Regions from separate parts of the Halomonas sp. BC04 genome, predicted to be linked through region 4. Evidence: predicted binding sites of a transcription regulator. Region 4 holds the regulator's gene; each other region holds the start of a gene.
The links. Region 4 encodes PhoB, which activates phosphate uptake and scavenging genes when phosphate is short. Its sites were predicted from a motif close to TGTCATANNNNTGTCANA; they were not measured.

Region 1 (6,155 bases), on a different contig from region 4:
TGGTCTTCAGCCTCAAGGCGGCGCTGCTGCCGCTCTATTTCTGGCTGCCGCGCACCTATTCGGCGGCACCCGCCCCGGTCGCGGCGCTGTTCGCCATCATGACCAAGGTGGGGCTGTACGCCATCCTGCGCGTGCAGACGATGATCTTCGTCGACAGCCCCGCGGCAGGCGGCATTACCGCCTGGCTGTGGTGGTCGGGCCTGGCCACCATCGTACTGGCGGCAATCGGCGTGCTCGCCGCCCGCGACATGCGCCCCCTGATCGCCTACCTGGTGCTCGTCTCGGTAGGCACCCTGCTGGCCGGGGCGGCTCTGGGCACGACAGCGGCAACCACTGCCCTGCTCTACTACCTGCCGCATACCACCCTGATCTGCGGCGCCCTGTTCCTGATCGCCGAAATGATCGGGCAGCAGCGTGGCAAGGCGGGCACCCGCCTGGTTCGTGCCCGTCGCCTGCATCAGCCCCACCTGCTTGGCGGCCTGTTCCTGGTGGCCGCCGTTGCGGTCGCCGGACTACCGCCGCTTGCTGGCGCGCTGGGCAAGCTGCTGCTGATGCAGGCCGCTGAAGGCAGCGCACGACTCTGGCTGTGGCCGCTACTGCTTCTGGCCGGGCTGTGTGCCCTGATCGCCATGTCCCGGGCAGGTTCGGTCTTCTTCTGGGCCAGCTACAAGGGAGCGGTCGACACCGGCAGGATCAGTCGGGCCCAATTGGCCGGCGTGGCATGGCTACTGGCCAGCGCTCCGCTGCTGGTCATTTTCGGCGGGCCAGTGAACGCCTATACCCAGGCGACGGCCGAACAGCTGGCCAATCCCCAGGAGCCGATTCGCCAGCTGCTGGGAGACGCGCCTGGGCAGCAGATCGTGCAGTTCCAGAACATCACCGGAGACGCGCCATGAGAGCAATGGGACGCTACCTGCCCACCCCCACCCTCTCGCTGGTCTTGCTGGTGGTATGGCTGCTGATGGTGCGCAGCATCGAACCCGGCCAGCTGGTGCTGGGCGCCTTCCTGGCCGTGGGGATCCCTCTGCTGACACAGGGCTTCTGGGAGCCCCTGCCCCGGGTGAAGCATCCCATCAAGCTGGCCTGGTTCGTCATCATCGTCATGTGGGATATCGTCAAGGCCAACGTACACGTCAGCCTGCTGATACTCCTGCCTCGGCGGGAGCCACACCCAGGCTTCGTCGAATACCCGCTCGAGGTCAAGGACCGACTGGTCATCACGTTATTGGCCAATACCATCACCATGACGCCAGGCACCGTATCCACCAATATCCGCCTGGATGGCTCGTCCCTGCTGATCCATGTACTGGACATGGACGAGGAGCAGGAGCTGGTACGCGAGATCCGCGAACGCTATGAACGGCCGCTAAAGGAGATCTTCGAATGCTAGATACTGCCCTGCTGATCGGCCTGACGCTGATCGTGCTGGCCATGGCGATGAACGTCTACCGGCTGGCCATCGGCCCTGACATCCCGGATCGCCTGCTGGCGCTGGATACCCTGTACGTGAACTCCATCGCGCTGATCGTCATGCTGGGACTCTGGCTCAATACCAAGACCTACTTCGAGGCGGCGATACTGATCGCCATGCTCGGCTTCGTCAGCACCATGGCCATCTGTCGCTACCTGCTGCGCGGCGACATCATCGAATGAGGAAGACGCCATGACCTTCTACGTCATCGCCGAAGGCGTGATCGCCTTCCTGCTGGTCGCCGGTGGGATCTTCGCCTTCACCGGCTCGCTGGGCATGCTGCAGTTCAAGGACTTCTTCATGCGACTGCACGGTCCCACCAAGGGGACGACCCTGGGAATCGGCTGCATCCTGATCGCCTCGATGCTCTACTTCACCATCACCCAGCGCGAGCTTCACGTCCAGGAGCTGCTGATCACCCTGTTCCTGTTCATCACGGCGCCGGTGACCGGCCACATGCTGGCCAAGACCGGCCTGCACATGCACCTGCGATTCATCACCGGCACCCGGGGTTCGGTGCCCGAATTCCGCGACGAGGACGTCGGCCAGAGTCGCGTTGCGCGCCCAGCGCGAGCCAAGCACCCGTGGAAGTATCGCAAGGCCAAGCGTTCACGCATGCGCCGCTGAGCCACTGTTGCGCAAGACATCAACAAAGAGGGCTGCCTGTTGGCAGCCCTCTTTGTTGTTCGCCAACGAATTGGCCAAGTGAAAACCGCCCTCAGCACCAGCCTGAGAGTTCGCGTCGAATGACCGCGATCAGCGCGGCGATATGGTCGTCGCGGTCGTTCAGGCACGGGATATAGGTGAACCGTTCGCCACCGGCGTCGAGAAAGCTCTCCTTGATCTCCTCCTCGATCTCCTCGAGGGTCTCCACGCAGTCGGCGGAAAAGGCGGGGGAAACCACCGCGATGTGCTTGTGGCCCCGGCGGGCCAGTTCGGCCACATGTTCCACGGTGGCCGGCCCCACCCACTCCTCCGGACCAAACTTCGATTGGAAAGCGGTGACGATAGCATCGTCGGGCCAGCCCAGGCGCTCCTTGAGCAGCCGCGTGGTCTTCTGGCACTGGCAATGGTAGGGGTCCCCCTCCATCAGATAGCGCTTCGGCACACCATGATAGGAAGCCACGAGCACCTCGGGACGGCTCTCGGCGACAGCGTAGGCCTCTTCCACCGAAGCCGCGAGGGCGTCGAGATAGGCCGGCTCGTCGAAATAGGCCGGTACGGTGCGAAATGCCGGCTGCCACTTGAGCTTCATCAGCGTACGAAAGGCCTGATCGTTGGCCGTGGCGGTGGTCGGCGAGGCGTACTGGGGATAGAGCGGAAAGAACAGGATGCGCTCGCAGCCCTGTGCCTGCATGCGCCGCAGCACGCTGTCGGTGGAGGGATTGCCGTAACGCATGCAGAAGTCCACCACAACCTCGTCGCCATACAATGCTTCTAGCCCCTCGGCGATCTTGTGGGTCTGCTGCCGCGTGATGGTCAGCAACGGACTTTCGTCGTTCTCGGTATTCCAGATCCCGCGATAAGCCTTGCCGGAGCTGAACGGGCGCTTGGTGAGAATGATCAGCTGCAACAGTGGCTGCCACTTCCAGTCCGGATAGTCCACCACCCGCTTGTCGGAGAGGAACTCATTGAGATAGCGCCGCATCGACCAGTAATCGGTGGCATCCGGCGTGCCCAGGTTTGCCAGCAGAATACCGATCTTGGGCTTCGCTACGGGCGGATGGTCCGCTGCCGCATGGGCCAGCCGCCCCTTGCCGGGCTGATCCTGTTCCACTCCCGCTGAGGTCATGCACGTTGCTCCTTCTGGTCGATGACGGATTCTGGTCGGTGACTCACGACAGCGGACAGTTTATCAGGCCAGACGCCCGGAAGGAGAAAAAGCTGTACTTAATTCGGATTTTGTACAGCTTGGGAGGAGCCTCCATACCAGGGAGGCGCCGAGGACAATCAGGAGACCCAATCAGAAGACCAAGGGCACTCGTGAGGTCAAGGGGTCCCGGTAGTGAGCCTCGCGGCCGATGACCTCGTCATGGGGTACATGCTGCACCAGGAAGGCACGATGAATGCCGGCCCGCTGGAGTTCCAGGTACACATCCTCCAGCGAGCGAAACACGACCGGCTTGCCGCGCCTGGTGAGCAGGTGCCGGGCACCTTCCACATCCTCCAGCTCCACCTGATAACAGTGGCTTCCGGCGTGGGTGATGACGCGGATTTCGTAGTTGTCGTGACTGGCCGCAAAGGCCTTGAGGTCGTTGAAGTCCATGGCTCCCTCCATGTAACGGACATCAAATGGCGCTAAAACAGATATGACTCGGGCACAGCATGACTGTGCCCGGTAGCATTTGCATGACAGTAGCATATTGGGAATGTGACTATCGGACAGCGGGAGGGTTCCGTGATAGGGACTAAGGCAGTCGGTATTGTGGTGGAGTCGCGACGAGGCAGTTGATCGTGCGACAGGCAGAAGGTGAAGGGCTACTGGTAATCGGAAGGGTCGATGGCCTTGGCGAGCGAGCGGCGGTCCACCCATTTTCCCGCCTTGGTCTCCTTGTAGCGAAACACCACGCGATCGCCAACGGCCACGGCAAGCTCGGGATCCTCGGTCTGATAGCTGTACGTCTCGCCCTCCACGACCAGCTGGAAACGGTAGAGGTCCGGCATTCCCAGCCACTCCTTGAAGGGCCCTTCCCGCTCCAGCGATTGGAGTTCCCCGCGCGCCTCGAGCTTCGGGGCGCGCTGCTGTTTGCCGCGTCTGAATCCGCTTGCCATGCTGCCTCCTGGTGATCTGTCGGGGGTCGGCATTATACGGTGCCCACCCACAGGCTCAAGGCCCGGGAAGACGATCAACTTCCAAAGGACTCACCGTAGGTGTCCGGGGCCAGGTCCTCGAAGCGGGTATAGCGCCCAATGAAGGCCATGTGCACCGTGCCGATGGGACCGTTACGCTGCTTGCCGATGATCAGTTCGGCGAGTCCCTGATTATCGGGGTTATCCGGATTATAGACCTCATCACGGTAGACGAAGGCGATGACGTCCGCGTCCTGCTCGATGGCGCCGGATTCACGCAGGTCCGACATCACCGGACGCTTGTTGGGACGCTGCTCCAGTGAACGGTTGAGCTGGGACAGCGCCACCACCGGGCAGCCGAACTCTTTCGCCAGGCCCTTCAAGGAGCGGGAAATTTCCGAGATCTCGCCGGTCCGGTTCTCGGAGAAGCCCGGGATCTGCATCAACTGCAGGTAGTCGATCATGACCAGCGCCATGTTGCCGTGCTCACGCACCAGCCGGCGAATCCGCGAGCGCATTTCGTTGGGCGAAAGCGCTGCGGTGTCGTCGATGAACAGCTGCTTGTCCTTGAGCAGGTTCACCGCCGACGTCAGCCGCGGCCAATCCTCGTCCTCCAGTTGACCGGTACGTACCGGGTCTGGTCGATACGCCCCAGGGACGAGAGCATGCGCAGCATCAGCGACTCGGCGGGCATCTCCATGGAGAAGACCATGACGGGCTTGTCGCTGGCGATCACCGCATGTTCGACCAGGTTCATGGCGAAAGTGGTCTTGCCCATGGAGGGGCGCCCGGCAATGATCACCAGGTCGGATGGCTGCAAGCCAGTGGTCATTTCGTCGAGGTCCCGGAAGCCGGTGGAGAGACCCGTCATCTCGCCCTGCATGTTGAACAGCTCGTCGATGCGATCCACTGCCTTGGCCAGCAGCTCGCTCATGCCGATGGGCCCGCCGGACTTGGGACGCTCCTCGCTGATCTGGAACACCAGTCGCTCGGCCTCGTCGAGCAGCTCATCGGCCGGCCTTCCCTGCGGGCTGAAGGCGCCATCGGCAATCTGACTGGCCGCCCGGATCAGCTTGCGCAGGGTGGCGCGCTCGCGAACGATATCCGCATAGGCACGAATATTGCTGGCCGACGGCGTATTGCGCGCCAGTTCGGCCAGGTAGGCGAGGCCACCGATGGTACCTAGCTGATCACGCCCTTCCAGCGCCTCTGAGAGCGTCACCACATCCAGAGGCTGGCTGGCTTCGGCCAGGCCGGTCATGGCGTTGAAGATCAAGCGATGCTCGTAGCGATAGAAGTCATCCGCCACCAGCCGTTCGGCTACGGTATCCCATGCCTGGTTATCGAGCATCAGGCCGCCCAGCACAGACTGCTCCGCCTCCAGCGAGTGGGGCGGCATCTTCAGGGCAGCGGTTTCCTGATCCAACTCGAGGGTGTCGTTCATGGCATGGCAACCTACATGGAAACGGGCCGTGCCATTCTACCCGATGGAGGTGGTCCACCCTACCTTTCGAAACGACAAAAACCGCGGCCGAAATCGGCCGCGGCAAGGATCGAAACAGCAAGCGAGCATCTGGCCCGGCCGGGGCGGGCCTGGCTTAGAACCAGACTTCGGTCTGCACACCGAAGCTCCACTGGCCGCCGGTGAAGCTGTCACTGCCGAAGGCGGAGGTCGTATCGAAATCGTTGAGTTCACTATCCCAGTCAGTGTATGAAGCGAACAGGCGAATTTCGGGACGCTGCCAGAAGCCGCCCACCTGGGGCTTGAAGGTGGGGGCGATGGTGAACTTGCCGAAGTCACCACTCACCGCGTTCAGGTCGCCGCGCCCATTGGGATCCAGGTCCATGTACTGGTAGCTGGCCTCGTACTGCATTTCGAAGTTCTGGGTGATCT
Region 2 (4,985 bases), on a different contig from region 4:
TCTTCATGAGCTTGAAAGTCGCCGAACACGAGAGACGCTCACGCACCGCCGCTCAGCGCAACCTGCGGGCGCGTCGCGGCATCGAGCTGCACAACGAATTCAAGGAGCTGGAGCGAAATATCGCCGATCTGGCCGAAGACGAGAAACATTGACGACGGCCGCCCGTCGGCGACCGTCCAAGGCAGTCACCCAAGCCCCGCCAGGCGGGGCTCAGGCCCTGTCACCCCAGCAAACTGTTGATGAACACCAGGATCACGCCCACCGGCGCAATATAGCGCGCCACCACATACCAGAGCGTCTCGCTGCCGGCGCTCAGGTTCAACTCCGCGGCGACGCTCTTGCGATCCAGGCACCAGGCCACGAAGACGATGGCGCCAAGGCCGGTCAGCGGCAGCAGGATCGTGCTGGTGAAGGTATCCAGCAGGTCGAATACGTTGAGACCGAAGATCAGGAACTCGTCCCAGACGTTGAACGACATCAATGCTGCGATGCCCAGCGCCCAGACCGCAACACCACCGGCCAGGGTGGCCATCACCCGGGTCAGGGGCGACCGCTCCTCCACGAACTCCACCACCGGCTCGAGCAGCGATATGGCAGAGGTCAGGGCAGCGAAGGTCAGCAGCAGGAAGAACATCAGGCCGAGGATGATGCCACCGGTCATGTTGCCGAAGGCCAGCGGCAGGGTGACGAAGATCAGCCCCGGCCCCTCACCGGCACTCAGGCCGTTGGCAAAGACGATGGGGAAAATGGCCAGCCCCGCCAGCAGTGCAATGCCGGTATCCAGGATGATCACCGTACGCGCCGTGCCCAGCAGGTTGACGTCCTCACCCAGGTAGGAGCCGTAGGCCATCATGATGCCCATGCCCAACGATAGGGTGAAGAACGCCTGGCCCATGGCGGCCAATACGATATCGCCGCTCAAGGCACCCCAGTCAGGGCGGAACATGAAGGCCAGTGCCTCGCCGAAGTGACCCGTGGTCATGCCATAGCCCACCAGCACGATCATCAACACCACCAGCGCCGGCATCAGCGTGCGCACCGCCCCTTCCAGGCCCTTGGTCACGCCGCGAGCGACGATCCATACCACCAGGGCCATGAAGGCTGTATGCCAAAACAGGAGTACCCCCGGGCTGCCCAGCAGCCCGCCGAAGATGGCACCGACGCTGTCGGCATCCTGGCCGGTGAAGGTACCGGTAACGGAGTTGAGGGTGTAGTAGAGGGACCAGCCACCAATGACACTGTAGAAGGAGAGGATCAGAAAGGCGGCCAGCACGCCACTGACCCCGACCAGCGCCCAGGCCCTGGTTTGCCCATTGCTGGAAGCCAGTTTCAGCATGGCATTGATGGGGTTGTTCTGGCCACGGCGACCAATCATCCATTCGGCGACGAGAATCGGCAGGCCGATCACCGCGACACAGGCCAGATAGACCAGAACGAAGGCGGCGCCACCGCTCTCTCCCACCATGTAGGAAAACCGCCAGATATTGCCCAGCCCCACCGCAGAGCCGGCAGCGGCTAGCACGAAGGTCATCTTCGACGACCACTGTGCATGGACGAGTTTCGACATGAATCACCTATTATTGTACATGCGAGTATTGGGTAAGGTTATTGATATGTAACAAGACAAAAAATCAGTGCTAATGCAGTGTTTTCGTCCTTTATTCGGCAAATTTATCCGATTATTGACGCAATGACCAGTAATTCATCGACGATGAGGCCACGTCGTAAAGAGCGATCGAGACGCGCCGAGGCTGCCACTCTCAGCGAGGAACACCCGTGGTGATGAGAAGGAAGGGGGGCAGGCATGCATGGTGGGCTGGTGCCCATTGGGCGTTACTACGATGGTGCGCCGAGCGGACAGGGAAAAGGGAGTTTTCCCCTGTTTTATCCACAAGATGCCATGCCCTTGTCAAGCTATTGAATGGTGACCGCGGGTCGCCGCCCGGCAAAAGAAAACTGAGGCCCTTTCCCCGTGGAAAACGCGTGTAATGGACTTCTCCGCACTTCCCGCCACGCTGAGACAGCGCCCGACGGCCATTGACGGATAACAAGAAGTGCGAAGGAAGGCCGGGTATGCTGGGGGTGTTCGGCAAGAGTTATCAACAGGCGCCCCTATGGCAAGAAAGCCAGCATCCTGTCACCTGTGGAAGAGGCCTGGGCAGTCAGCAGGACTGGCTCCAAGGGATAACCCCGGATACCGTTCAGATAGGGTTTTCATAAAGCTGTAACAAAAAGAAGAAGCAGCGCCGCTTCCCCGGTGGCAGCATAGCCCTTCCGCGCCTGCAGGAGATCCCGGACGGAGGCGTCAGTCGGCTTCACAGTGGTAAATCATGGAAACGAATCTCAATCTTGCCCTTTTCGAGCACATCAATGCCACTCCCGATAGCCCTGCAGGGTGGCTGCTGTTGGCCGAGGTCTCTGCCGTCTATCTGATCTGGTTAATTCCGGCACTGCTGGTGATTGGCTGGCTGCGTGGCAGCGACCGACTCAAGCAGCCCCTGCTGGAAGCCTTTATCGCCACGCTGCTCGCCCTGGCGGCCAGCTGGTTGATCGGCTTTCTCTGGCCCAGCCCACGCCCGTTCATGGTGCCTGTTGGACACGCGTTCCTGGAGCACTCGCCAACCCCGGCGTTTCCCAGCAACCATGCCACGATCATGCTGACCATGGCCTTCAGCCTGATGCTGCACGCCAAGACCCGTCGCATCGGCCGCTATCTGCTGTTGCTGGCCCTGCCCGTGGCCTGGGCACGGGTCTTCCTCGGCGTTCATTTCCCCCAGGACATGCTGGGCGCCACCCTGCTGGCCGCGGCAATGGCACTACTGGTGGGCGTCAGCCGCAACTGGCTGATACTGCCCTTCTATCACCGTGTAGCGCGGCGACTCTATCACCTGCTCTTTGCACCGCTGATCGCCCGGGGTTGGGTACAGCGCTGAGCACACAGCGGGCTCGTCGCCATTCCGGGTTTACTCGACGGTAACGGACTTGGCCAGGTTGCGCGGCTGATCCACGTCCGTCCCCTTCAGTACCGCCACGTGGTAGCTGAGCAGCTGCAGTGGAATGGTATAGAGAATCGGGGCCAGGGCATCATGCACATGGGGCAGTCTGAGCACTCGTATACCCTCTTCTTCTTCCAGCCCCACCGCTTCGTCAGCAAAGACGAACAACTTACCGCCACGGGCTTGTACTTCCTGAAGATTGGACTTCAGCTTGTCGAGCAGCTCATCGTTGGGCGCCACCGAAATGACCGGCATCTCGCTATCCACCAGGGCCAGGGGGCCATGCTTGAGTTCACCGGCCGGATAGGCTTCGGCATGGATATAGGAGATCTCCTTGAGCTTGAGGGCGCCTTCCAGGGCGATGGGGAAATGCACTCCCCGACCCAGAAAGAGCGCATGGTGCTTCTCGGCGAAGGCCATCGACAGCGTCTCGATCGCGCCATCCAGCTCCAACACCTGCGACACCAGCCGTGGTAGGCCACGCAGCCCCGACACCAGCTCTGCCTGGATATCGCTGGAAAGCCCCTTGACCTTTCCCAGTGCCAGGGTCAACAGCATCAGGCCGGTGAGTTGGGTGGTGAAGGCCTTGGTCGAGGCCACGCCGATCTCGGGACCGGCCTGGGTCATCAGGGTCAGATCGGATTCACGCACCAGAGAACTGCCCGGCACGTTGCAGATAGCCAGGCTGCCAAGGTAGGCCTGCTCGCGGGCGAAGCGCAGTGCCGCCAGGGTATCGGCGGTCTCGCCGGACTGTGACAGTGTCACGAACAGGGTACCTTCGGGCACGACCACCGTCCGGTAGCGATACTCGGAGGCCACCTCGACCTGAACCGGGATCCCGGCATAGCGCTCCAGCCAATAGCGTGCCACCATCCCGGCATGGTAGCTGGTGCCACAAGCCACGATATGGATCTGCCGGACACGCGCAAACAGCGCTTCGGCCCCGGGTCCGAAAATCTCCGCCAGGACCGACCTCTCACCTAGCCGGCCTTCCAGTGCCGCAGCAATCACCGCCGGCTGCTCGAATATCTCCTTGAGCATGAAGTGACGGTAGTCGCCCTTGCTGGCAGCGCCATCGCCATGCTCGAACGTCTGGGTCTCCCGAACGGCCGGGCTGCCTGAGGCATCGACGACCTCGATGCGGCCACCATCGGAAAGGCGAACCACATCGCCCTCCTCCAGATAGATGAAGCGGTCGGTCACCTGCAGCAGCGCCAGCGGGTCGGAGCCCAGGAAAGCCTCGTCGATACCCACCCCGACCACCAGGGGGCTCCCCTTGCGGGCGCCAACGATGACATCGGGTTCATCGGCATGCATCACCGCCAGGGCATAGGCGCCTTCCAGTCGCGTCAGCACCCGCTGCACCGATGCCAGCAGGCCGTCGCCCTGCCGATACTCACGCTCCAGCAGGTGCGCCACCACTTCGGTATCGGTCTGGGATACAAAGAGGTAGCCGGCTTCCTTGAGCTCGTGACGCAGCGCCTCATGGTTCTCGATGATGCCGTTATGCACCACCGCCAGGCGATCCCCCGAAGCGTGCGGGTGCGCATTGGCCTCACTGGGCTTGCCGTGGGTGGCCCAGCGGGTGTGGGCGATGCCGCAGTTCCCCGGCAGCGGCTCGGCGTCAAGCCGCAGCTCGAGTGCGGCGACCTTGCCCAGGGCCCGGCAACGCTGCAGCCCCCCGGCGGCCAGTACGGCCATGCCGGCTGAATCATAGCCACGATACTCCAGCCGCCGGAGTCCCTCGAGCAGGATATTCTGCACATTGCGCTGGGCAACGGCGCCAACGATTCCACACATGGGAGTTTCCTCAGTATTGCTTGGACTTGTTGGGACGCAGCCAATCCGCCTTGGTGACCTGCCTGCCACGGGAGACGGCCAGGGCATTGTCGGCCACGTCCTTGCTGATCGTCGATCCGGCACCCACGGTGGCGCCGCTACCCACGCTGACCGGAGCCACCAGGGCCGTATTGGAACCAATGAAGGCCC
Region 3 (6,155 bases), on a different contig from region 4:
ATCCGCTACCGGGAGGTGATCGAGCTGGTCATGCGTGAGCTGTCCCGGGAGCGCCCCTTGCTGCCGGTTCCCTTCCCGCTGTGGCAGTTGCTGGCGCTATTGGTCGCGCCCCTGCCCAACCCCCCGCTGACCCGTGACCAGGTTGCCCTGATGGCCCATGACAATATCGCCAGCGATGCGGTCGGCACCTTCGATGACCTGAACATCCTGCCACGCTCGCTGCGGGACAGCCTGCCGCTATGCCTGAGGCCGTGAGGCCGGGAAACCCGCCCGCTGGCCGATCAACCGTCGTCGTCGGCCTCGGAATAGAAGTCCAGGTCTTCCAACCGGCCCAGCACGGCCGTGGCGATGTTGGCCAGGTGTGCGGCCACACGCTTGTAGTGTCGGGCCAGAAGTGAGTAAGCCACCGCTTCGTGAAACTCGATCTGGCGCTCGTCGAGAAACAGCTCCTCGATCAGGCGGTCACTGCGCTGGCGCACTTCCACGGCCTTGGACAGTGCCTGGCGGGCCTGGTTTTCGTCGGAGTCCCGCGTTGCCTTGATCACCTTGTCGAACATATCGCCCATCTCGAGCGCCATGTTGTCGAGAGGCTCCTGATACTTGGGCACGTGAAAACCTTCGCTGTAGAAATGGCCTACCTCGAAGACGTTCTTGCAATAGTCACCGATGCGTTCGGCATCCTTGGCCACACTCATCAAGGCCAGGCAGATGGCGACATCATGGCCAGGGTTGACGGTCAGGTGACGCAGTACCTTGCGGCGAATCGAACGCTCCAGTTCATTGATCGCCTGGTCACGGTCGTAGAGCGGTTGGCGCACTTCATCGGCCGATGCCTTGCTGTGCAGGACCTCGTTGGCGCGGTCGAACATCCAGGCACCATGCTTGAGCATCTGGGTCAGGTCCTCGAAGGCCTGATCAAGCGTGTTTTCCGAGGTCAGGGCGCTGTATAGCTGTCGAAACATGGCTGAAATCTCCTGAGTCGCCGCGCTCAGCGCAGGCTCGTGAACAGTTCGATGGCGCCGATTCCCAGCAGCGGTATCACCAGGAATACGCCGATCAGGAAGACGAAGGCGTAGCGGGTCTGTCGGGCCGCCAGCCGGCCATACCAGGTGGCGATCCGCAGCGGGATATAGCGCAGCGGATACCAGACAGCGGTGCCGGTCAGATTGAAAATGACATGGAACAGGGCAACCGTCATCGCCGCGGCCACGGGATTCGCCGTGGCCGCCAGGACACTGGTGACCGTGGTTCCCAGGTTGGCCCCCATCATGAAGGGCAGCACACGACGCAGGCGAACGACCCCGGCCCCGGCCAGGGGCACCATCAGGCTGCTGGTGATGGTGCTGGACTGGACCAGGACAGTGGAGACCAGGCCGACGCCATAGGCACGCACATCGCTGCGAAAGAAATAGGTACGAAACAGGCCGTCCATGTGGCGCAGCAGGGCTCCGCGCAGGTTCTGAACCATGAAGATCAGGGCAGCGAACATCAGCAGCATGCCGAGGCCGGCCACCACCAGCCCCTGGGCAGCCGAGGTCGAGGTCAACAACGAAGCGAACCCGTTCGCCGCATCGACCACCGGCGAGGTAATCACCTTGATCGGGCTGTCGGGCCTCGCCACCTCCTCCAGGCCCACCAGATCGGCCAGCCACCCCGCCAGCCGGGTAAAGATACCCCTTCCGGCCTCATGGAACAGGCCACTGATGAACTCCAGGGGAAAGACGATGGCCACGGTAAGGATGTTGAAGAAGTCATGCATCAAGGCGGCCGTGAACGAACGCCGGAAATTGCGCTTGATACGCACATTGGCCAGCGCCACGATCACCCCGGTGACCGCTGTCCCGATGTTGGCCCCCATGATGGCGAACACCGCCGTGCCCAGAGTCATCTCGCCGCTGGCCACCAGAGTCACGATCAGCGCAGAAGTGAAGGACGAGCTCTGCACGATCATGGTGACCAGCACCCCGGCCAGCAGGGCGATGAAGGGGTTTTCACCGTAGGCGAAGAGCTGCGTCAGAAAATCGCTGGCCCTGCCGAACGTTCCCAGCCCTGAGCCGAGTACGTTGAGTGCCGCCAGGAAGAAGTAGAGACAGAGACCGGCGTAGATGCCGCGCAGCCAGGCCGGCACCTCACGGATTTGCTCGCGGGTGAGGGCCGCTCGGTTCGTGTCGGGCGAAGAGAATTCTGGTTTCGACATGAAAAGGCCGTTGTGAGTTTACACGTTCAGGATGACGGTCAGGTGACACCCACGTTACTGTCCGCGCAAGGTAACCGGGAGATGTGACAGTTTCATGACAGCGGGCTTACGCCTGGCCGGCATGGTCTGATCCACCGGCCCGATGCGCTATTCCCCGATATCTTCGTTCCAGAGTTCGGGCGATGCCTCGATGAAATCGGACATCATGTCGATGCAGTCCTGAGACTGCAGGACCTCGACATCGACACCCCGGGAGCGCAGCAACGCTTCTTCCCCCAGGAAGGTCCGGTTTTCGCCAACGACCACCCGGGGAATGCCGTAGAGCAGAATGGCTCCACTACACATCGGACAGGGCGAAAGCGTCGTATAGAGCACGCTATCCCGATACACAGAGGCAGGCTGGCGTCCCGCGTTTTCCAGAGCGTCCATCTCGCCGTGCAGCACCGTGCTGCCTGACTGTACACGTCGGTTATGGCCCCTTCCCAGGATGCGCCCGCGATAGACCAGTACCGAGCCGATGGGGATGCCCCCTTCCGCCAGACCCCGGCGGGCTTCGTCCAGGGCAGCTTGCATATACTTGTCCATGGAAGGCTGACTCCAGGTCCATGAGATGGGAAAACGCCGATCACGGCGTGACCATAGCAAAACCACGGCGACTCTGCGCGGTGCCCGGTCGAAGAAGCGGAGAAAGCAGCAACCGGCCACCCTCACTCGAACGACACAATGACCCAGGGAGACCCCACGATGTCCTACCAGACAAACACAGCCCGAATCCTGGTGTTCGCCGGAAGCACCCGGGAAGCGTCCTTCAACAAGCGATTGGCCCGCCTGGCTGCCCGACGCCTGGAGGCGCTGGGCAGCCAGGCCACCTTCATCGACCTGCAGGACTATCCGATGCCGCTCTACGAAGGCGACCTGGAAACCGAACATGGCCTGCCGGAAAATGCCTTGGCCCTGCGCAAGCTGCTGGCCGGGCATCGAGGCCTGCTGATCGCCTCCCCCGAGTACAACGGCTTCATCACTCCGTTGATGAAGAACACCATCGACTGGATCAGCCGCCCCCACCAAGGTGAGAGCGGCCTCAAGCTGTTCGCAGGCAGGGTTGCCGCGCTGCTCTCGGCATCACCCGGTGGGCTCGGCGGCATGCGCAGCCTGGCGCTGATGCGCCAGCTCCTGAACAACGTTGGCGTGACGGTGCTGCCGGACCAGCTCGCCGTGGCCAAGGCAGGTGACGCCTTCGACGACAACGGTGGCCTGTGCGACGAGGGCCATCAGAAGAAACTGGACGCCATTTGCCAACGGCTCGTCAAGACAACGAGGCTGTTCGACCGGGAATGATCGAGCCCGAGCATAGCCCTTGCAAGAGCCCTGGCAAGGGCTTGCCAGGGCAGCAACGCCTACTCCCAGCGCCAGCCGTGGCGCTGCCACCATGCCAGCGCTATTTCGCGGTTCTGGCGGTTGGTATTTTCGGTCAGCACCGTACCCAACTGGATGTAGTCGCCGCCGGTTTCCGCCATGAGCGCAGGATCCTGGGTGGCCAGTTGCAGCGCATAGAGCACCAGCATCAGCTCATAAGCATCGGTAGTGTCGATCAGGCCGAACAACAGCGGCACCGCCGGCTCACCGATCTGTCCCAGTCGCTCCGCGGCGATATACCAGACCCGCGGGTGCTCGTCGCCTCCATAGGTGTCAATGAAGCGCCGATCCGCCAACCGGCTGACGTAGTAATGCGCCTCATCCAGCTCCGTGGCGAACAGGGCTGGCAGCCAATAGCGGTCTTCTCGTGCCGTCCCGTTCACGTTCAGCGGAGGTTCGGCTTGAGTGGAAGGCTGCGGCACCTCGGCTTGCGACGGCGCCGGCTCACTCGCCGTGGGCGGCTCGGAATGCCCGGCACAGCCAGCGACCAACAGCGTGGTCAGCAAGCCCAGGCCAGCGATAAGCATGCGTAGCGCCATAATCCCTCTCTCCTTCCTTGATCGCTATCTCTTTGCCGAAACCGTTCAAGCCAAAGCCTCAAACCAATTCCCTCAAACCGAAGCTCCGGGAGCTGGCGCCCGCCCCACCCTGCAACCTTCTGTGCCTGCGGAAACAGGGGACGAATTCAGCCGGATTCTATCGCGCCCGCGGCAAGTCGCACAGCGTCCTCGAGCCCTCGTCGTCATCCACAACTGTCACACAAGGTTCATCAAACCCTCAGTTATTGTCACCGAAGTGTCATCCCTCCTCCCTATAGTCGCAGCCATCGGTCACCGAAAATCCGATCGAGCCCAATCGCTGCCAACGCAGCGCTGAAAACACGGAGAGAAACATGAAACTGAAGGTTCTGGCTGCTGCCATCATCGGTGCTTCGCTGGTCACTCCCGCTGCCATGGCAGAGCGTGTCGATCCCAACCTGCCGGTGTATGAGTCCGTCAGCGGTATCTCCGGCAACATGACCAGCATCGGGTCCGATACGCTGAACAACCTGATGACCCTGTGGGCCGAGGAGTTCGCCGGCTTCTACCCTAACATCAACATCCAGATCCAGGGTGCCGGCTCAAGCACGGCCCCCACCGCGCTGACCGAAGGGACCGCCCAGTTCGGCCCGATGAGCCGTGAGATGCGCACCTCCGAGATCCAGTCCTTCGAGGATCGCTTCGGCTATCCGCCGACCATGGTGCCGGTGGCCATCGATGCCCTGGCCATCTACGTCAATCAGGACAACCCGCTGGAAAGCATCACCTTGCCGCAGGTGGATGCGATTTTCTCCGACACCCGCCGCTGTGGCTATCCGGAAGACATCACCCGCTGGGGCCAGCTGGGCCTGGACGGCAGCTGGGAAAACCGTGACTTCACCCTCTACAGCCGCAACGCCGTCTCCGGCACTTACGGCTTCTTCGCCGAGAACGCCCTGTGCGGCGGCGACTTCAAGGATTCCATCAACGAGCAGCCGGGTTCTGCCTCCGTGGTACAGGGGGTGAGCGAGTCCATCAACGGCATCGGCTACTCCGGCATCGGCTATATCACCTCCCAGGTACGCGCCGTACCGGTTTCGCGCGACGAAGGCGAAGAAGCGTATACCGTGGAAGACGAGAACTATCCGCTGGCCCGCTTCCTGTTCGTCTACGTGAACAAGCACCCCAACGAGGACCTGGCCCCGCAACAGGCCGAGTTCCTGCGCATGGTGCTCTCCCAGCAGGGTCAGGAAGTGACCGCCCGCGACGGCTACATCCCGCTGCCCGAAACCGTGGCCAGCCGCGTGCGCAGCGAACTGGGCATTGACTAACACATTGAATGAAAAGGTAGTGACAGGGGCGCTCCAGCGCCCCTTCTTTATTATTGGTCGCTGTCACATAGCTGTCATGGACCCTGATTACCCTCTGCGTATCTTTCCACCTGTCGGGATTGCCCATCCATCATGAATGACATGTCCCAACTCTCTTCATCCGGGCAAGGCAGATCGTTGTTGCCCAGCCCTGAACAACGTGAGCGTCTGAGACGCAAGCGCGCATTCAGGGATAACGCATCCCGCTATGGCATCGGTGCTGCCGGCATCGGGGTCGTGATCGCGCTGGGGATGATCTTCGTCTACCTGTTCTCCGAGGTCATGCCGCTCTTCAAGTCGGCCCAGGTCTCCACCCAGCAGACCTACGCCATTCCCGGGGTGGCAAGCGACGAGCGGCTCGAGCACCTCACCATCGACCGCCACGACACCCTGGGGGCGAGCTTCACCGACACGGGGCGTATCACCTTCTTCGACCTTGAGGGGGGCGACCTGCGCGCGTCTTTCGATATGTCTCGGCCAGAGGGCGCCACCCGCTCGGCCTTCGCCACTGCTTTTGCCACCACGCGGGCCTTTGCCTACGGCTACGACAACGGCGTCATCAGCTCGGGCAGGTGGAGTACGCGATTACCTACCCGGATAACCTGCGCCATATCGAACCCGAGCTGACTTTCCCCCTTGGCGAGGCCCCCCTGA
Region 4 (6,155 bases):
CATGCTCGTCAGATCCTGATCGACAACCGCTTCCGCCACCTCTACGTCTCCGACGATGCCGGCTATATCCACCACTACGACATCGGCAACTTGCGCAGCCCCCAATACCGTGGAGCGGTGCAGGTCACCGACAGCGGCCATGTGTCGGAGATGGTGCTGCTCAATGGCACGGTGTCGATCATCGCCGGGACCTCCGATGGACAGATTCGCCAGTACTTTCCGGTGCGCGATGCCCGGAACCAGCATGATCTGACCCATATCCGTGACTTCGCCCGCTACGAGGCACCGATCACCCACATCGAGGCAGAACACTCGCGGCGGGGTTTCCTGGTAGGCGATGAGCGGGGCAACCTGGGCATTCATCACGCCACGGCGGCAGCCGACGTCTTCGATGCGGCGAAGACCGAGGGGCCCCTGGCGCGCATCGCCATCTCGCCGGTCAACTCTCTGGCGCTGTTTGCCGACGAGAACCACCAGCTGCAGGTGGCCAGCGTCAGCAACCGCCACCCGGGGGTCTCCTTCTCTTCACTGTGGCAGAAGGTCTGGTACGAGGGGAGCAGCCAGCCGCGCTATGTCTGGCAGTCCTCTGCGGGCGGCGAGGAGTTCGAGCCCAAGATGAGCCTGGTGCCACTGACCGTTGGCACCCTGAAGGCGGCCTTCTACGCCATGCTTTTCGCCACGCCGCTGGCGCTGATGGGGGCCATCTATACCGCCTACTTCATGTCGCCGAAGCTGCGCGGCAAGGTCAAGCCCACCATCGAGGTGATGGAGGCCCTGCCCACGGTGATCCTCGGCTTCCTGGCCGGGCTGTGGCTCGCTCCCTTCGTCGAGAACCGGCTGCCGGCGGTGTTCAGCATCCTGATCCTGATGCCCATCGCCATGCTGGCCTTCGCCTATCTCTGGAGTCGTCTGCCCGAGCGTCTGCGCTCCCTGGTACCCGACGGCTGGGAAGCGGTACTGCTGATGCCGATCATCATCCTGGTGGGATGGATCTGTGTGACGGCAAGCCCGTATGTGGAAATCCTGTTCTTCGACGGCAGCATGCGCCAGTGGCTCACCGACAACGGCTTCACCTATGACCAGCGCAACGCCCTGGTGGTGGGTATCGCCATGGGCTTTGCGGTGATTCCCACCATCTTCTCCATCGCCGAGGATGCGGTGTTCAACGTGCCCAAGCACCTGACCCAGGGTTCGCTGGCACTCGGCGCCACCCGCTGGCAGACCGTGGTTGGCGTGGTACTGCCCACCGCCAGCGTGGGCATGTTCTCGGCGGTGATGATGGGCTTCGGCCGAGCGGTGGGCGAGACCATGATCGTTCTCATGGCCACCGGCAACAGCCCGATCATGAACTTCAATATCTTCGAGGGCATGCGCACCCTGTCGGCCAATATCGCCGTCGAGCTGACGGAGGCCGCCGTGGGCTCCAGCCACTTCCGGGTCCTGTTCCTTGCCGCCCTGGTCCTGCTGGCCATGACCTTCGTGGTCAACACCTTGGCCGAGGTCATTCGTCAACGCCTGCGCAAGCGCTACGGCAACCTCTGATTCCGGGAGACTGTGATGAAACATTGGTGGAAAAGCGGTGCTCCCTGGGTGTGGTTGAATGCCGGTGCGGTGGCCGTGTCGATCATCATGGTGGTGGGGCTGATTGGCCTGATCGCCGTGCGCGGCCTGAGCCACTTCTACCCGAGCGAAATCATCGAGTTCCAGGTCGGCGACCCGGCACTGGGGCTCGGGCAGATGGTGATGGGCGAGCACGTTCGCTCCGAAACCATTCCGGTTCCGGTGGCCCGGGATGCGGGGATCGCGGTGCCTCCCGAGCTCGATAGCGATGACCTGGTCACCCGTCACCTGATCAAGCAGGGCAATCGCGACGTCACCGGCCAGGACTTCGCCTGGTACGCCGAGCTGCAGATGTCCGAGTGGCAGAGCCCGCCGGATGCCATGCGCCTGGAGCGCCGCGAGTGGGGTGACTTTTACGGTTATCCGATGCGAGTGCTCGAAGACGGCGAGGTGGTGGCCGAGGGTGAAGGACTATGGGAGGCGCTGCAGTCCCGGGTCGAGCGCGCCAATACGCTGTTTCGGGAGCTACGCCGGATCGAGCGCAACGACGTGGGGGAGATCAGTTCGGAAATGGAAGCGCTGCGCCTGCGTGAGCGGGCCCTGCAGCGTGACCCCGGCATCGATCCCGAGGCGCTCCAGGTGGAGCTGGCTCAGATTCAGGAGCGGCAGAGCATCTTGCAGGAAGCGTTCCAGACCCTGCGCGGCGAGATCGACGTCCTGCGCCGTGAGCTCTATCGCGACACCCTGGTGGCAATGGTCACCGGTGGGCAGGAGGTCCAGATTCGCATCGGCGATATCGTGCGGGCCGTGCAGCCCAACAGCCTGTCGCTGCCCGCCAAGGTGGTGGAATATGTGCAGCAGTTCTGGGCCTTTGTCAGCGGCGAGCCTCGCGAAGCCAATACGGCCGGCGGGATCTTCCCGGCGATCTTCGGCACCGTGACCATGGTGCTGCTGATGTCGATGATCGTCAGTCCGTTCGGCGTTCTGGCTGCCATCTACCTGCGCGAATACGCCAAGCAGGGGCCGTTGCTGCGACTAATCCGTATCTCGGTCTATAACCTGGCCGGTGTGCCCTCTATCGTCTATGGCGTATTCGGCCTGGGCTTCTTCATCTACACCCTGGGGGGCTCCATCGACCAGCTCTTCTATTCCGAGCGGCTGCCGTCGCCGACCTTCGGCTCGCCCGCACTGATATGGGCTTCGCTGACCCTGGCCCTGCTGACCCTGCCGGTGGTGATCGTCTCCACGGAGGAGGGGTTGGCGCGGATCCCCGCATCGGTTCGCCACGGCAGCCTGGCGCTGGGAGCCACCAAGTCGGAAACGCTGTGGAAGGTGGTGGTGCCGCTGGCCACTCCGGCAATGATGACCGGCATGATCCTGGCAATCGCCCGTGCCGCCGGCGAGGTGGCGCCGCTGATGCTGGTGGGGGTGGTCAAGCTGGCGCCGACCCTGCCGGTGGATGGCACTTTCCCGTTCATTCATTTGGAGCGACAGATCATGCACCTGGGCTTCCACATCTACGACGTGGGCTTCCAGAGCCCCAACGTGGAAGCAGCACGACCGCTGGTCTATGCCACGGCGCTAGTGCTGGTGGTCCTGATTATCGTACTCAACCTAACTGCTATCAGCATCCGTAACCGGTTGCGTGAGCGCTACCGCGCCGCGACCGACTAATGCCAACCCGACTGCACGGCGGCGGCTCAGGCCACCGCTACGACACCTAAGAGGCGAGAAATGACTACCATGACGTCAGCCATGACCACCGCCAGCCATCGTGATGCCATGAGCGGCATGGGCAAGACCACCTTCAAGGTGCGTGACCTCAGCCTTTTCTATGGCAAGGACCAGGCGCTGAAGGGCATCGGCCTGGATGTCCCGGCGAACAAGGTCACGGCCTTCATTGGCCCTTCGGGCTGCGGCAAGTCGACCCTGCTGCGCTGCTTCAATCGCATGAACGACCTGGTCGACATCTGTCGCATCGAGGGTCAGATACTGCTCGACGATGAAGACATCTATGCCCGCGGCGTGGATGTCGCCGAGCTGCGCCGCAAGGTAGGGATGGTGTTCCAGAAGCCCAACCCCTTCCCCAAGTCGATCTACGAGAACGTGGCCTACGGACTACGCCTGCAGGGGGTCAACAACAAGCCGGTACTCGACGAGGTGGTCGAGCGTTCGTTGCGCGGTGCCGCGCTCTGGGACGAGGTCAAGGATCGCCTGCAGGACAACGCCTTCGGCCTGTCTGGTGGTCAGCAGCAACGCCTGGTGATCGCCCGAGCCATCGCCATCGAACCGGAGGTGATCCTGCTGGATGAACCGGCCTCGGCGCTGGATCCGATCTCGACGCTGAAGATCGAGGAGCTGATCCACGAATTGAAGGAGCGCTACACCATCCTGATCGTGACCCACAACATGCAGCAGGCAGCCCGGGTCTCCGACTATACGGCCTTCATGTACCTCGGCGACCTGGTGGAATTCGGTGAAACCAACCGGATCTTCACCGAGCCAGCAAAGAAACAGACCGAGGACTACATCACCGGACGCTATGGCTGATACCCGTGCCCCACCGTCGTCAATTCCAGCGGGTTGTCGAGCCACCGGGCTCGGGTGCGATAGCGCTGTCATCGAAATGACATGATATCGTGCTGTTATCGTCATCGACCCGCTACTGAGCTAGAGGCCCCGAATGACAGCCAAGACCGTTCTGATCGTCGATGATGAAGCACCGATTCGCGAAATGATTGCCGTGGCCCTGGAGATGGCCGACTACCGCGTGCTCGAAGCCGACAACGCCCAGACCGCCCACGCCATGGTCGTCGATCACCAGCCCGACCTGCTGCTGCTCGACTGGATGATGCCCGGCACCAGCGGCATCGAACTGGCCCGTCGCCTCAAGCGCGAGACCGCCACCAGCGAGCTGCCGATCATCCTGCTCACCGCCAAGGGGGAGGAGGACAACAAGATCCTGGGGCTCGAAGCCGGTGCCGACGACTACATCACCAAGCCCTTCTCGCCACGGGAGCTGGTCGCCCGGCTCAAGGCCGTGCTGCGCCGTTCCACCCCGAAAGGCGTGGAAGAGCTGGTCGAGGTGGAGGGGCTGCAGCTCGACCCGGTCAGCCACCGGGTCAGCGCCAATGGCAAGTCGCTGGAAATAGGACCTACCGAGTACCGCCTGTTGCAGTTCTTCATGACCCACCAGGAGCGGGCCTACACCCGCAGCCAGCTGCTCGATCAGGTGTGGGGCGGCAATGTCTATGTCGAGGAGCGAACCGTGGACGTGCATATCCGTCGCCTGCGCAAGGCGCTGGGCGATGACCACCAGCACCTGGTCCAGACCGTGCGCGGCACCGGTTACCGCTTTTCCAACAAGGTCTGACATGCGTCTATGGAGCCGAGAACTCTGGCACCTGGGTCTACTGGCCTGTGCAGGCAGCCTGATAGGCTGGCTCTTCTCGGCCACCGGACTCGGCCTTGCCGCCGGCCTGGGTCTCTTCATCGTCAAGCAGTTACGACAGCTACGCGCCCTGCACCGCTGGCTGACCCGCAACCCCCAGGCCGAGCCACCCGCCGCCAGCGGCCTCTGGGGCGAGCTTTTCGACCGGCTCTATCGCTACCAGAAAGGCCAGCGCCATACCCAGGAGCGGCTTCGCACCACCCTCAAGCGCATCCAGGAATCCTCGGAAGCCATGCGGGACAGCGTGGTGATGCTCGACCAGCACGGCGATCTGGAGTGGTGGAACGGTGCCGCCGACCGCATGCTGGGCCTGCGCACCCCCCAGGATCGAGGACAGCACATTACCAACCTGGTAAGGGACCCGCGCTTCGTGGCCTATTTCAATGCCCGCGACTACCGTGACCCCCTCACGTTGCCCTCTCCCATCGACGAGCGGATGATCCTGCAGATCCAGATCACCCTCTACGGTGACGACGAGCGTCTGTTGATGGCGCGGGACATCACGCGCCTGCATCGCCTGGAACAGATGCGCCGCGACTTCGTCGCCAACGTCTCTCACGAGCTGCGCACGCCGCTGACAGTGCTGGCCGGCTATCTCGAGACCTACGCCGACAATGCCGACCAGCTCCCGCCCCGCCTTGCCCGCAGCCTCTCCCAGATGCAGGGGCAGACCACGCGTATGCAGAGCCTGGTCAACGACCTGCTGCTGCTCTCACGACTGGAACTCGAACAGAGCGGCGACGACCACACACCGCTGGACATGGGCGAGCTGCTCGAGAGCGTCTCCCGCGATGCCGCAGCACTCGCCCGGGGTCAGCAGCAGATCACGGTGGAGGTCGACGAGGAACGAACACTGCTCGGCAGCGACCAGGAGATCCGCAGCGCCGTGTCGAACCTGGCCTACAACGCCGTGCGCTATACCCCGGCAGGCAGCCATATCGTGCTGCGCTGGAAACGCTACGACCGGGGTGCCTGCATCGAAGTGGAAGACAATGGTGACGGCATCGATCCGGAACATGTGCCCCGTCTGACCGAACGCTTCTACCGGGTCGACAAGGGCCGCAGCTCGGCCACCGGCGGCACCGGCCTGGGCCTGGCCATCGTCAAGCACGTGCTGCTGCGCCACGACGCAAGCCTTGCCATC

Region 1: a site for PhoB is predicted at 3,809-3,826, ahead of Q427_RS23495 (DUF6482 family protein). Genes of this name have one in related genera too.
Region 2: a site for PhoB is predicted at 2,213-2,230, ahead of Q427_RS06890 (phosphatase PAP2 family protein). Genes of this name have one in related genera too.
Region 3: a site for PhoB is predicted at 4,399-4,416, ahead of Q427_RS22525 (PstS family phosphate ABC transporter substrate-binding protein). Genes of this name have one in related genera too.

What each region holds. Positions count from the first base shown of each region.
Region 1 covers NZ_AZQX01000349.1:3,654-9,808, forward strand. The annotation lists partial or broken gene Q427_RS23470 (monovalent cation/H+ antiporter subunit D) at 1-896, shown strand, start outside; gene Q427_RS23475 (Na+/H+ antiporter subunit E) at 893-1,390, shown strand; gene Q427_RS23480 (K+/H+ antiporter subunit F) at 1,384-1,653, shown strand; gene Q427_RS23485 (Na+/H+ antiporter subunit G) at 1,664-2,098, shown strand; gene hemH (ferrochelatase) at 2,190-3,263, opposite strand; gene Q427_RS23495 (DUF6482 family protein) at 3,435-3,737, opposite strand; gene Q427_RS23500 (hypothetical protein) at 3,950-4,243, opposite strand; partial or broken gene dnaB (replicative DNA helicase) at 4,318-5,705, opposite strand; partial or broken gene Q427_RS23510 (carbohydrate porin) at 5,860-6,155, opposite strand, start outside.
Region 2 covers NZ_AZQX01000092.1:125-5,109, forward strand. The annotation lists gene Q427_RS06880 (PA3496 family putative envelope integrity protein) at 1-152, shown strand, start outside; gene Q427_RS06885 (sodium-dependent transporter) at 221-1,567, opposite strand; gene Q427_RS06890 (phosphatase PAP2 family protein) at 2,331-2,933, shown strand; gene glmS (glutamine--fructose-6-phosphate transaminase (isomerizing)) at 2,964-4,796, opposite strand; partial or broken gene Q427_RS06900 (DapH/DapD/GlmU-related protein) at 4,807-4,985, opposite strand, start outside.
Region 3 covers NZ_AZQX01000335.1:327-6,481, reverse strand. The annotation lists gene Q427_RS22555 (complex I NDUFA9 subunit family protein) at 1-255, shown strand, start outside; gene Q427_RS22550 (phosphate signaling complex PhoU family protein) at 282-962, opposite strand; gene Q427_RS22545 (Na/Pi symporter) at 989-2,197, opposite strand; gene Q427_RS22540 (nucleoside deaminase) at 2,345-2,782, opposite strand; gene Q427_RS22535 (NADPH-dependent FMN reductase) at 2,942-3,535, shown strand; gene Q427_RS22530 (hypothetical protein) at 3,595-4,152, opposite strand; gene Q427_RS22525 (PstS family phosphate ABC transporter substrate-binding protein) at 4,506-5,462, shown strand; gene Q427_RS29325 (hypothetical protein) at 5,595-6,128, shown strand; partial or broken gene Q427_RS29320 (phosphate ABC transporter permease) at 6,074-6,155, shown strand, end outside.
Region 4 covers NZ_AZQX01000400.1:10-6,164, forward strand. The annotation lists partial or broken gene Q427_RS26545 (ABC transporter permease subunit) at 1-1,542, shown strand, start outside; gene pstA (phosphate ABC transporter permease PstA) at 1,558-3,234, shown strand; gene pstB (phosphate ABC transporter ATP-binding protein PstB) at 3,316-4,110, shown strand; gene phoB (phosphate regulon transcriptional regulator PhoB) at 4,244-4,933, shown strand; gene phoR (phosphate regulon sensor histidine kinase PhoR) at 4,935-6,155, shown strand, end outside.